DNA from 3 places in the Paenibacillus sp. WC2504 genome. Region 3 is predicted to be linked to each of the others. Evidence: riboswitches for the same ligand, from Rfam matches in the RefSeq annotation. Region 3 holds a riboswitch; each other region holds the start of a gene.
What was found. A riboswitch is a leader RNA that binds a small molecule or an ion and turns the genes downstream of it on or off. The one in region 3 is predicted to bind cyclic di-AMP.
Positions count from the first base shown of each region.

Region 1: it holds a riboswitch for cyclic di-AMP, as region 3 does, so the genes downstream of both, ACUN27_RS03295 (APC family permease) here and ACUN27_RS33885 (C40 family peptidase) in region 3, are expected to answer to the same signal.
Region 2: it holds a riboswitch for cyclic di-AMP, as region 3 does, so the genes downstream of both, ACUN27_RS37035 (ubiquitin-like domain-containing protein) here and ACUN27_RS33885 (C40 family peptidase) in region 3, are expected to answer to the same signal.

Region 1 covers NZ_JBQZFH010000001.1:703,124-707,543, reverse strand. Annotated here, with positions in the region: gene ACUN27_RS03295 (APC family permease) at 1-1,652, opposite strand, end outside; cyclic di-AMP (ydaO/yuaA leader) riboswitch at 1,750-1,910, opposite strand; gene ACUN27_RS03290 (NAD(P)/FAD-dependent oxidoreductase) at 2,096-3,325, opposite strand; gene ACUN27_RS03285 (EcsC family protein) at 3,893-4,420, opposite strand, start outside.
Region 2 covers NZ_JBQZFH010000001.1:8,089,305-8,093,724, reverse strand. Annotated here, with positions in the region: gene ACUN27_RS37045 (ABC transporter permease) at 1-650, opposite strand, end outside; gene ACUN27_RS37040 (ABC transporter ATP-binding protein) at 647-1,390, opposite strand; cyclic di-AMP (ydaO/yuaA leader) riboswitch at 1,673-1,866, shown strand; gene ACUN27_RS37035 (ubiquitin-like domain-containing protein) at 2,205-3,296, shown strand; gene rnmV (ribonuclease M5) at 3,413-3,955, shown strand; gene rsmA (16S rRNA (adenine(1518)-N(6)/adenine(1519)-N(6))-dimethyltransferase RsmA) at 4,018-4,420, shown strand, end outside.
Region 3 covers NZ_JBQZFH010000001.1:7,433,346-7,437,765, reverse strand. Annotated here, with positions in the region: gene ACUN27_RS33915 (AIM24 family protein) at 1-569, shown strand, start outside; tRNA gene ACUN27_RS33910 (tRNA-Gly) at 671-745, shown strand; tRNA gene ACUN27_RS33905 (tRNA-Arg) at 754-830, shown strand; tRNA gene ACUN27_RS33900 (tRNA-Pro) at 854-927, shown strand; tRNA gene ACUN27_RS33895 (tRNA-Gly) at 935-1,005, shown strand; gene ACUN27_RS33890 (aldo/keto reductase) at 1,267-2,199, shown strand; cyclic di-AMP (ydaO/yuaA leader) riboswitch at 2,343-2,492, shown strand; gene ACUN27_RS33885 (C40 family peptidase) at 2,494-3,399, shown strand; gene ACUN27_RS33880 (hypothetical protein) at 3,568-4,227, shown strand; gene ACUN27_RS33875 (glycosyltransferase) at 4,305-4,420, opposite strand, start outside.

The DNA.
Region 1 (4,420 bases), 6.7 Mb from region 3:
AACTCAGCCAGCGGCTTCAAAATGGTCCGATAACGGGATTTGAACACGACAAGCCGAACGCCCGGATCCCACTTATCCCACTTCTCCTGCATCGCTTCTTCATCCTCATCCGAAAACGAGACGTAGAAAGCAATGACATTGGGAGATAAAGATTTGGCATAGTTCAAAGACTGCGCTACAACGCGGTGAATGCCCGCAACAGGTACAATGATTACAGGTTCCTTCACGCATACGCGTTCTTGTGTGATATCAATGCGCAGTTGTTTGGCTACATCATCATAGTGATTGCTGATTTTGGTTATTCCCCAAAGCAATAGCGGCGTCACAATAATAACAATCCAAGCGCCTTCACTAAATTTGGTGATACAGAAAATAATAAGAACGGCAAGGGAAACGATTCCCCCTAACCCATTAATAACGAACTTGCCGATCCAGCCAGCCGGACGTTCTCTGAACCATTTGCGGACCAAACCGCTTTGGGCAAGGGTAAAAGATAAAAAGACGCCAATCGCATAAAGTGGAATAAGTGCATCGGTTTTTCCTTTGAAAATGACGAGCAAGATACTTGCCAAAACACCTAACGTTACGATCCCGTAGTGAAACGACAACCGATCTCCCCGATACGAGAACATGCGCGGAAAGTTTTTATCCTGAGCCATAATGGATGCCAAAATAGGAAATCCGTTGAAGCTCGTATTCGCAGCCAATACTAGAATCAGCATGGTGCCAATCTGTGTGGCATAATACATGACGCCACGGCCAAACGCTTGCTCCGTAACCATCGACAAGACCGAAGTATGTCCATGCGGGTCAGGTGCAATTCCATAACCCAAGCTCAGCAAGGTGACGCCCCCGAAGACAATCGCCAATAGTGTACCAAGCGAAGCCAGGGTTCTCTTGGCATTCTTGACAGATGGCGTACGGAAATGCGGCACCGCATCGGATATCGCCTCAATCCCTGTCACGGCCGAGCAGCCGGATGAAAAGGCTTTTAGAATAACAAACAAAGTCAATGAGCTCGTCATCGAGCTGGGAACAACTTGGAATTCATGCATATTCATGGATCCTGTCAGCATATCGAAGATCCCTTTGCCGATCAGCAGTAAAATACACAGGATAAAAAAGTACGTTGGAATCGCGAACACCGTTCCGGATTCAGAAGTGCCCCGCAAATTCAGCCAAACCATCAACCAGACAAGCACTAAGGCTATGGGGACAATATAAGGCACTGTAACCGGGAATGCCGACGTTATCGCCTGCACGCCTGCTGAAATCGAAACCGCAACGGTTAACGTGTAATCAATCAGCAGTGAAACTCCGGTGAGCCTTCCCGACATCATGCCCAAATTTTCCTTGGCCACCATGTAAGCTCCGCCGCCCATTGGATAGGCCTCAATCACTTGGCGATAACTTAAAACAAGAAGCATGATTAAAGCAATAATCGAGATTGCAATCGGCAATGAGAAAGCAAAAGCAGCAACCCCAACAGTTGCAAGCTCTAGCAAAATTTGCTCCGTGCCATAGGCTACCGAAGACAGGGCATCTGAAGACAGGATGGGCAGAGCCTTCCATACCTGCATTTTCTCAGATTCCAGCTCCGCTGATTTCAGCGGTTTGCCGAATACAATCTTTTTCAATGAGTCACTTGTCATGCTGTGAAATTCCTCCAAATAACCTAGTTTTCAGCTTGATTTCCCTTTTTTAGGCGCAAAAAAACACAAGGATAGACCTTGTGCTTAGCCACATGTTCTCCTTTCTCACGACCGCTTACGAGGTTAGCTGACGGGTTCGGGCTGCGAGAAATCTGCCCTAAAGGTAGCTGCCGCATGCGACAAGACACACCTTACTCACCCCGTTGAAACCTATGGTTCCCCCGCTTTTCTAATTAGAAAATTAAGCGAAATATTCAACTGTTAACGTACGAGTTGATACTACTCTCTTATTGGCTCATAGTAAAGGAGAGAATAATCTTAAAAAAGATTATTCCCTCCCCGCATTCATTTGATAATCCGCTTACAATGATGTAATCCTTTCAGTATCTCTGTTTTACTAGCTTATTGTCTGATTCATTAGATTTTCGGGTATTTCAGCAAAATTAATTTCTCACATGACGCTTCCTTGTGGCTTGTTTTTGCTTAAAAATCATCTTTTTGAAGATGAGTGGGATACCGCCAATGAGAAATAAATAGCGGGCATCGATTATTTTTTTGAGGAATGCGGCCAGCCTGCCTTTCACTTTTTTGACCTTCAGGATACCAATTGCTTCTCCGCGACCAAGCGAGGCGACCGTGCCTTTGTAATCGTAGGCAAAAGGTCGTAATGGCTTTCCACTCAGTGAATAGTATAAATTTTTTGCCGTATTACAACCTTGTTGGACGGCGATTTGGGCATTGGCGGGGTATGGCGTGCCTTCCGGGCTCATGACAATCGAGCAATCACCCGTAATAAAAACATCGGGAAACTGCAAGGAACGCAAGTAGTCATCCACTTTGACCCTGCCGCGTTGGACGTGGAAGCCCGCATCTTGCAGCAAGGAATTCCCACGAACACCTCCCGACCAAATGACCGTGCCGGCAGGTATGAATTGGCCGTCTCCCAACAGCACGCCGCCGGGCTCGCATGCCTTGATGGCGGTAGATAATTTATATTGAACCCCTTTGCGGCGCATCACGTCCATGCCGTATTCCACGAGGTCATTCGGCAATCCTGGCGGCAAAGCAGTAGGCGATGCTTCGATATTGATGATCTGAACAAGGGAAGGATCGACGTCAAACATGTGGCAAAGATCAGGAATTCGGTCAGCCAGCTCCCCAACAAACTCCGTGCCTGTAAAACCAGCGCCTCCAACAACGATTGTCAAATATTCCTTATGCTTGGAATCCAATTTATATTTAGCGAACATATACTGTGTATGCTGACGAATGAAGCGAACACTGTTAATGCTGTTAATTGTCATCGCATACTCGCGCAATCCCGGAATGCCGAAGGTTTCCGTCTCACTCCCAAGCCCCACGACCAAGTAGTCGTAGGTGAGGACTTCGTCCGTCAGAACCACCTTTTTTTCCTCAGGTACGATCTGCTGAACCGTTGCTTTGATAAAATGAATTTTCCGCTCATCGATCAGATCCTTAATTGCTACACGCGCATTCTCATGATGATCAGTGCCGGCTGCCGGCATATGCAGATGTGTCGTCATGTAGTGATAGTCGTGTTTGTTCACCAGCGTGACCGCCACTTCATCTGCTTTGATCAGCTTCTGCAGCCTTATTGCCGTTACAAGCCCACCGTACCCAGCTCCCAGAATAACCACCTTCGGTCTACTCATCTGAATCCTCTCCTCCGATTACATCATCTTTTTTCTCTACCATCGTTGGTGAAAAAGATCGACCAAACCATCCAGGGTTGTCATGTGAAAAAAATCACATACTCGTTCAGGGCGTACACATGGTTTGGCTCATCATTAGTATATGTGCCTCTTTCCTAAAAATCACTGGAACATTGCCTAGCTTGGTCAAAAAAGGCTGTGTGGTATGGGGGGCGGGTGCAGCGGCATAAGTGCGCGGGGCGAGGGGATGCGGGACGTAGGGCGAGAGCGCGTGGCGGGCACGTGGCGGACCAAGACATTGAACGGCGTGGCGAGCGCGTGGAGGGGCTAAGGAGTTGGACCGCGGGCTGGCGATGCCTCGCCTCTTCTCATTGGATAAATTCCAATGAGAACTCCTTTTTGAGGCCGGATTTCCGCGTTCCGTTGGATGAAATCCAACGAAGCACGCCGCAACAGCCCACAGGATGCCAATTTCCCCCTACCTATTGGATTTCATCCAACCAAACCAGCATTTTAGCAAGGAAATTCGCACTTTCATTGGATTTTCTCCAACGGGAATCCACCCGTTCACTGCTCACCCTCAGCCTCCAACCTGGTTTTATCCTCTAACCGACGCAAGCGAAAGCTGTTCATGCCCGCCACGCCCAACTCTTCCAGCAGGCCAAAATTCGCCCATGCGCCTACGACAGCTCCAATGCCGGGGACAAGCTGCAGCATTTTACGGAAATCAATAGTGTCCCGATATTCCTGCTGCAACTGCTGCCAATCCACTTGATCCATATAGGCGTCAGACGGCGGAAAGCCGCTTGCGACCTCGTGCCAATTCTTGATCGTGTCTAATAGAGCAGGTTTTTTCGCTGGACTAGAGAACGCGATTTGAAACACATACAGGATAAACAAACGCTCTCTATAGTCCTTCGTGGAGTAGCCATAGGCGTGCGCAAGCTCGAACAGAAATTTCAACTTGATCCCTATCAGAATCGGGAAGTCCGCCAGGCCGAGCAGAATTCCTCCCGCTCCCGTACCTGCTCCCTCGGCAGCCGCAATCTTTTTATAAAGCGACAGCAGTTCCTCTGCTTTCGCATCACTTTCAGC
Region 2 (4,420 bases), 660 kb from region 3:
TATTTGGATACGTAATGCGTAGCAGTTAACCAAGCCAGTGTAAGTACAAGAGCAGCTCCGCTTGCCCAGAGGACGCTTGTCAGAAATTGCAGAGAAATCAGGACAACTGTTGCCAGCCAGCGGAAGCTAACGGAAATCCTTCTTGCGCGCTCATTAGTAAATCGGCTTTCTTGCCAGCTGGCCAATAAATGGCCTACCTTCATTAATAGAAGCAAAGCAAGCATCCATAAGAAATGCTGCTCATCGCGGCCTAGGCAGTGATGATACAAGGGCCATAGGACAACCCATGCCAGAAATGTCCAGAATGCTTGCAGCACTAGGCTGTACATGAATCCGCCGCGGAAGTAAGGACCCATCTGATGTTCAACGCGCAGTAGAAACATACGGTCTGCGCTTCTAGCTAGCGTGCGAATGGGGCTTGAGGCTAACAATGGTACCAGCAGCAAAAGGACGATCCACAGATAGGGATAATCTGTCGGAAGGCGCTGTAGTATTTTTGCATAATAATAGGAAGAAAGGATGACAAGAAATAGCAGGAAGCCGAAAAAATTGCTGCGCGCTGCATACTGCAGGTAACCCATGGATTCCTTCATATAATGCTCAAATCTCTTCTGCCATAGGGCACGGGTATCCATGTCCATCGCCTTCATACTAATTCTCCTTTTACAAGTTTATAAAAGATGTCGTCCAATGACGCTTGCTGGAGCCCTGTCTGCTGACGCAATTCGACTAAATCGCCTTGAGCGACCATATGTCCTTTGTGAAGGACGACATAGTTATCGCAATATTTTTCAATCGTAGACAAAATATGCGAGGATATGAGAAATGACGCGCCGCGTCGCTTCATTTTGACCATCAACTCCAGTAATGAGCGGATAGCCAGCGGATCGAGCCCGAGAAAAGGCTCATCAATGATGTAGAGGGAAGGTTCGATCAGGAACGCATTCATGATCATGACCTTTTGCTTCATCCCTTTGGATAAATGGCTTGCGAAAGAGTTAAGCTTGTCCTGCATGTGAAACTGCTCGAGCAGCGCTTGAGAGCGGGAGAGATAGTCATCTTTCGTTAAGCCGTAAGCCATGGCGGTTAACTCCAGATGCTCGCGAATCGTAAGCTCTTCATATAGCTCTGGACTTTCGGGCACATAAGCGTAAGTGGCATGGTAAGGCAGCGGATCTTCGGCTAACGTCAAACCGTTAATTTTAATTGAACCCCTTTGCGGTTGAAGCAATCCAAGGATGTTCTTGATGGTCGTACTTTTTCCTGCGCCATTCAGTCCGATTAATCCCATCATTTCACCCTGACGGATGGAAAATGTGAGGTCGTGAAGAACAGGTTTATTTGGTAAATATCCCCCGAATAAAGCGTCAACTTGTAATATGGGACCCATCTCAGTGCCTCCCTAAATATCTAATTATTGGAATTTATACATAGGTTTCATACCTGATAATTATAAACAAATTTAGATTCGAAGCCTAGTTTAAGAGTGAAAACACGAAGAAACTTAGTATTCGTACGTTATAATGAGTTAAATGTAGATAAAAGGTGGTTTTATCTTGAAAATAAGCTATTTTTAATCGATTTAGCCCTTTTTAGTAGGTGTTAATCCCTTTACAGGCAGAGATTAACAGCGTAATATACTTTTCATAATAACTTAATAACCAATTTGCCATTTTTCCATTCGCTGAGTTCCAATTATGGGAACGGGGGAACCACTGTTAGCTTATAAAGCGGTATCGCTGACGAAGTAAACAGAGTGAGTAACAGGGGTGAATCTTGGACGTTGAACGTAAGTTTACGTCTGAGTAGGGCGACTCTCACGTCCGAATCCGTCAGCTAACCTCGTAAGCGTAAGAGAGGTAACGATTGTCGTGCGTGCTATTTGTGTATTTTTACTATGCAAACTAAGCCAGCGAGAAGAGTCCTCTTCTTGCTGGCTTTTTGTCCCCATAAGGACCTTTAACTGTTTCGGACGACTATTCGTAACCCGGAATTCATAGGATGATGAATAGCAAAGCGGGGTGGGACGACCAGAACGCAGCTGTTTCCAAACAACTGCCGATGGACGACACGTTAAGTTAAATTAAAAACCTTAGTCGCGTCAAATTTAATCATGCTGTAACCTGGCGGCGAGGCTTTGAAGGAGGACCGAAGAAGTGGGCAGTATCTCTTTTAGCGAGACCCATGTAAAACGATCATCCAGCATGTCCTTCGCATTGCGATGGAAGCATGAAAACTTGCGTTTGATTTTAAGCCTGGCTATAATCTCAATCGCAATGACTTTCATGTTTTTGGTGTTGTTGTACGGTACGGCTACCAAGAGCGTATCCGTGGTTGTGAATGGACAAGAAACCGTTGTGCACACGAAGCAATGGGTCCTGCAACGCCTACTGGATGAACAAGCCATAACGATTGGTGAACACGATGAAATATCTGCAGACCCTACGGCTACAATCAAGGGCGGGGACAAATTCGTCATCGAACACGCTTCTCCAATTCAATTGACTGCTGATGGAAAGACCACCACTGTTTACACAACTGCAAGAACGGTTGAAAGTGCATTGCAACGTTTACATATTGCACTTGGGGAGCACGATAAGCTGACTCCCGAACCGACAGCCTCTTTAAGCTCAGGCGATGAAATCAAAATCGTCCGTGTGAAAAAAGAGACGGAAGAAGTAACAGAACCGATTGCATTCGACACGGAAAAGAAAAATGATGCATCGTTGCTTAAGGGTAAAGAGCAGGTCGTTCAAGAAGGTAAAGAGGGCGTACTTCTGAAAAAGAAAGAAAAGACTTACGAAGATGGCGTATTAGTTGCAGAAGCTGTTGTAGGTCAAGAAGTACAGGAACAAAGCGTTAAAAAAGTTGTGTCCGTTGGCACGAAAAATCCCGTTGTCGTTCTGTCGGCATCATCCCCTAGCGTGGATGAGGTCTCTAAGAATGGTGTAACATTTGGGTATAAACAAATCCTCAAGAACGTGAAACTCACGGCTTATTCAGCGGGAGCCGATTCGACAGGGAAAGCCGAAGGAACTCCTGGGTATGGGAAGACGTATACAGGAACGACAGTTACTGAGGGCAGAACGATTGCGGTAGATCCGAAAGTTATCCCACTGGGATGGTGGGTTTACATTGAGGGCGTTGGCTTCCGTCGTGCTGAAGATATTGGCAGTGGTGTGAAAGGCCAAATGATCGATGTGTACTTTGAAGATCATGGCTACGCCAATAAATTCGGAACGAAACAAGGGTATACGGTCTATGTCGTAGGACCGAAAAAGCCGTCTGAAAATTAACGTGTAAACGTCTGTTTCAGCGGGAACAATGTCAATATACGTTGCCAGGCAAGCAGCCTGGGCGAAAGAAGAGGGAATCCCTCTTCTTTTTCTGCGTACTGGGAAGGGAACCGATTATGATTAAAGAAGTCATCGTCGTTGAAGGCAAGGACGACACGGCCGCTATTCGCCGAGCCGTCGAGGCGGATACGATAGAGACAGGCGGCTCAGCCATCGGGCAAGCCGTATTGAAGCGAATAGCCCTCGCGCAGCAGCGCAGAGGCGTCATTATCTTTACGGATCCGGATCACGCAGGTGAGCGGATACGGAAGATTGTGGCAGCCAAGGTGCCTGGCTGCAAGCATGCCTTTATCACGCAGGCGCAGGCCGAATATAAGGGCGACATCGGCGTCGAGAACGCAGCGCCGGAGATTGTCCGGGAGGCGCTCCAGAACCTGCGGACAGAGTACGACGGGGCTGTCTCGCAGCTTACCATGGAGGATCTCATAGCCGCAGGGCTGATCGTTCATCCGGAGGCGGCTTCCAGGAGGCTCGTTGTTGGCAATGCCCTGGGTATCGGTTACTGCAATGGCAAACAATTTTATAAGCGATGTGCGATGTTCCAGATCTCACGTGAGGAATTTGAGGCAGCCTTGGAGCATCTGGAGCCGAAGATATAGTAAAGTAAGGAATAACAGTGGAATTCGGAATTCAGAACCTATAGATAAATGAGGGCTACATAATGACTATACCCGGCAGTGAAGTGATTGTAACAGCGGAAGATGTCGCAACACCCAGTAAGACGAAACAAATTATAAAAAAGCACAATCTCGTGCTCAAAAAGAGTCTGGGTCAGAACTTCCTGATCGACCAGAATATCTTGGGCAAGATCGTTTCGGCTGCGGAGCTTGGGCCTAACAAAGGCGCGCTGGAAGTCGGCCCTGGCATTGGGGCGCTCACCCAGCAGCTGGCCAAGCTCGCAGGGCGCGTCTTGGCCGTGGAGATCGATCAGCGTCTCCTGCCTATCCTAGGCGAGACGCTGGAGCCTTATCCCCATGCGAGTGTCGTGCATGGCGATATTTTGAAGACGGACCTGCCGGAATTGTTCCGGCAGCATTTTGACGGGCTGGATGGCGTCAGTGTCG
Region 3 (4,420 bases):
AGGATTCTTTGATGAAGCTGCCCAGCATGTACCGCAAAAAACGTCTGATTCAGTCGCGCGTGTATGGTCCTGCTCAGCTCATGCTAGGCTTGCCAGAAGGCTACAGTATGTCTGTGGTGCCTATTGGCGATGAGGATGATCTTTTGTACGAGTTTCGGCATGTTCTGTTTTATACCAGCGGTGTCAGCTTTACTTCTCACTTACAAAATGTTAAAAATACGCTGATCACGCAAGATCTCGTGAAAATGCAGTTTAAGGGGCCGGGAAAGCTGGGACTTTTGACCGCTGGTCCGTTGTATCAGATGGCTTTGGATCCGAAGCAGCCTTTATATGTGGATATTCATTGTCTAATTGCGTATCCTCGGAATGCAGTACTGCGTCTTTGTGTATATGGCAATACATTAGCGAGCCAGCATATGAATTATCATTGGGAGATGACAGGGCAAGGGCATGTGCTGCTGCAGCCATGCAAGCCGGATCGTAAGTTGGATGAGCATATGAAAAATGATAGCTTATTGCGGCGAATTGCAAGGGAAGTTCTGCCTTTTGGTGGTATTTTTATAAAATAAGCGATTGGTAACAAAAAACATTTGCATTTGTTCTGAAATCCTGATATATTATTCCTTGTCGCCTCTGAGAAAGAAATCAAGTGACAAGCAACACATACCGTGCGGAAGTGGCTCAGCGGTAGAGCATCGCCTTGCCAAGGCGAGGGTCGCGGGTTCGATCCCCGTCTTCCGCTCCATATTTTAAGCGCCCTTAGCTCAGCTGGATAGAGTATTTGACTACGAATCAAAAGGTCGGGAGTTCGAATCTCTCAGGGCGCGCCATTTTAATTAAGTTATAAGCGTTTCGGGATGTAGCTCAGCTTGGTAGAGCACCTGCTTTGGGAGCAGGGGGTCGCATGTTCAAATCGTGTCATCCCGATATTTACGCGGGTGTAGTTCAATGGTAGAACTTCAGCCTTCCAAGCTGGTAGCGTGGGTTCGATTCCCATCACCCGCTTCAAACAAGAGATCACCTTGGGGTGATCTTTTTGTTTTGTGCGGGTAAGGGAAGAGAACCCACTAGGGGTTCGACCGTCCTTGAAGACAGCTTGAGTAATCCCGAGTAGGACGCGCAGAGACACGATACAGCTATGGGGACCATCCTAACGAAATGCCCGAGCCCGCACGTTTCTTGGCAAAAGTAGATGAAAGCGGTATACTTATTTTGTTAACGTGTGCATTATCGTGAGACTATATCAATGAAATGAGGTCGGCGACTATGAAAGCGAAAAAGCTTGGACATGCAGGTTTTGACATCTCAAACATAACTTTTGGCTGTTGGGAGCTTGGAGGCGGCCCCTGGGAGTTCACGAACGACCAAAATAATATCGAGCTCATCCGTAAAGCGTTCGAGCTGGGCATCACAACGTTTGATACAGCTGAAGGCTACGGCAATGGACACTCGGAAGAGATCGTCGGCGCTGCTTTGGCGGATATACGTAAGCAATGCATCATTACGACGAAGGTGAGTCGAAGCAATCTAGCTCCTCAAGACGTAAGGAGATCGGCAGAAAACAGTTTGAAACGTTTGAAGACTGATTACATAGATGTTTATTACATTCACTGGCCAAGTTTTGAGATCCCGGTGCAGCATACGCTTGGTGAATTTGTGAAGCTGAAAGAAGAAGGCTTGATTCGGGCTATCGGCGTTTCGAATTTCTCTTTGGAGCAGCTGAAAGAAGCGGTAAACTATGCGCAAATCGATGTGATTCAGCCGGAATACAGTTTGCTGCACAGAGCTATCGAGCCAGAGATTTTGCCATTCTGCCAGAAACATAACGTTGGTGTAATGAGCTACAGCTCGATCGCCAAGGGGATACTGACAGGCGCGTTCCATCTTCATGGCAGGACGCTGAAAGAGGGAGACTTCCGCAAGGAGAGAAGGCTGTTCCTACCGGAGCATCTGGAGGCGGAGAAAGAGCTTTTAGCTGTCATGAAAGAAATGGCGGATGCCAAGGACGCTAACGTAACACAGATCGCAATTGCTTGGCTGCTGCACCAGGAAGCACTTACTTCGGCTATTATAGGGACACAGGATGAGCATCATCTTGAAAATAATATCAAAGCGGCCTCATTGTCATTATCCGATTCAGAGGTAGCAACTTTGAACACAGTCAGTGATCGTGTGCTATCCGTAATTGGCTACTCCTAATCGCAAGCAAAACCACCCTATTGGGTGGTTTTTTTTGTCTATTATCCCGTGTATTCCGTACGCAATATGCGACAAAATCTATTGGTAAAACTTACCGTTTCGCAAAGCTTGTACCTACCAATTAAACTATGCTAGTCTAACATAGACAAAAAATGCCGAATCTTGGAGCATCGCAAGCTCTGGTACGGGGGACTTCTTTATTTGGGGTGAATGAGCGCTGCTAGCTGAGCGTACTAGGGAAAACCTCTTCCCGAACCCGTCAACTAACCTCGGAGGCGTCAAGGAGGCAAGGTTTTGAAATCTTTTTCTTCACGTCTTATTTGTTCATGCGCACTATTATGCGCCGCAGTACCGATGTTTACAGCACACTCCGCTCAGGCTGCATCCACGCCTACGGACAGCCCTGTCAAGGTGCAAGTCAATGATGAGCTGCTGAAGTTTCCGGAAGTTCAGCCTTATATTGATAACAAGGGCATCATGCAAGTTCCACTCCGAGTGCTATCTGAGAAGCTGGGCTATCAGGTGAGCTGGGAGAAGCAAGAGGACCAAATCGAGGTCACACTGGTTAACAAACAGCAGTCCATCTTACTTATTACAGAGCAGCAACAAGCGCTTGTGAACAGTAAGAAGATCAGTTTGGAAAGCAGTCCAACCGTGTACCAAGGGAATACATATGTTCCACTGCGTTTCATCACGGAAACCTTCGGTTCGCCAATTGAATGGAATGAAGCCAATCAGATTGCGATTGTGGATGTGGATGGAAAATCACACAAGCCAGCCTGGATTGCGCCGCCACCACCACCAGCACCTAAGGTTGTAGCCGCGGCCGCTCCCGTTGTTCCGTCAGTGAGTGAGCAAATTATTCAGACGGCAAACTCCTATATGGGCGTGCCTTATGTATGGGGTGGGACGACGCCGAGAGGATTTGATTGCTCCGGTTTTGTGCGATTCTTGTTTCAAGCGAAGGGGATCGATTTGCCCCGTACGTCAGCGGAGATGCACAGTGAAGCAGGTACGAAAGTGACGGATTTGAAAGCCGGAGATTTGGTATTTTTTGCTTCAAAAACAGTGAATCACGTAGGCATTTATCTTGGCAACGATCAATTCATTTCAGCGACTACATCCAGAGGCGTGGCTGTGGATAGCCTTTCGAGCGCTTATTGGAGCGCAAGGTATGTCGGAGCGAGAAGAGTTCTGTAAGGATAGGACTATCGAACACTTGTTTCTATGTTCTTTCGAATGAAAGGCATAGAAGGCAGGTGTTTTTTTTCGTTCGCACAATCATGCGATTTTTATCGAAATTTTATGGTTTTTAGCCTATAATGAAGAAATGTTTGGAAGAAAGAAAGAGCAGGTGAACACGAGCGCATGCAATTAAGTGTCTGGAAGAGTTGGTTTCATAAAAAGAGACATTCGAGTGTAGCAGATAGCATGTATACCGTGGATAAGGGACCTGCAATGCCAGATGAGGTCAGGGAAGTTATTCAGCAGTTTTTCCGTACATACAATCATTTCAAAGGGGCCAGAAGCCTGCAAACGGATACGTTTATCAAAGAAGTATTTTATGCAACGAAGCAGGATCCGAGAGACCAGCGAACAGTTGAAGAAATGGAAGCCTATATTCAACACAAGAATGTGCTGCGATTGCGCTTGAAATCTTATGTAGTCGATGAGTATCTTAGTCTAGGCGAAAAAATATGTATGATTGGTGTTACGAGGGAATTTAGCAACAATCACAAGAATCGCGTCTTGTATTTTCTCATTAAAGAAAACGATTCCTGGAAGTTTCACCATATCGCAAGGTCGCATCATGGCACCATTTTAGATAAATTTCAAATTAAAGAACAAACAGGTTTCGTCGTAGGCAACGATAAAGCCGCGCTCCTGTTCCTTACACACTCCAGTTCGTTAGATGCCTCCACGTTTATTACGGGAGATTATGTGCATGCGGAGGGGTATTTGGAAGTGGAACAAGAGTCGAGCAGCCATTTGTATTATAGGGTTGTGCGAATGAATCGTGTTCACTAGAACGATAAGATGATGCCACAAACCGTGAGGGTAAGCTTTGCTCTATCGAGTAACGCTTATTTGGCGTTTGTCCAAGGTTACCTTTTACTTCTTTTAAGTTCACGAAGCGAATAAAAAGTGCCTCTCCAGTAAATGCCGCCTTGTTTCCAAGTAAGCCAAACGGAGCGAACGATTGTATAAACAAGCAGTGAAG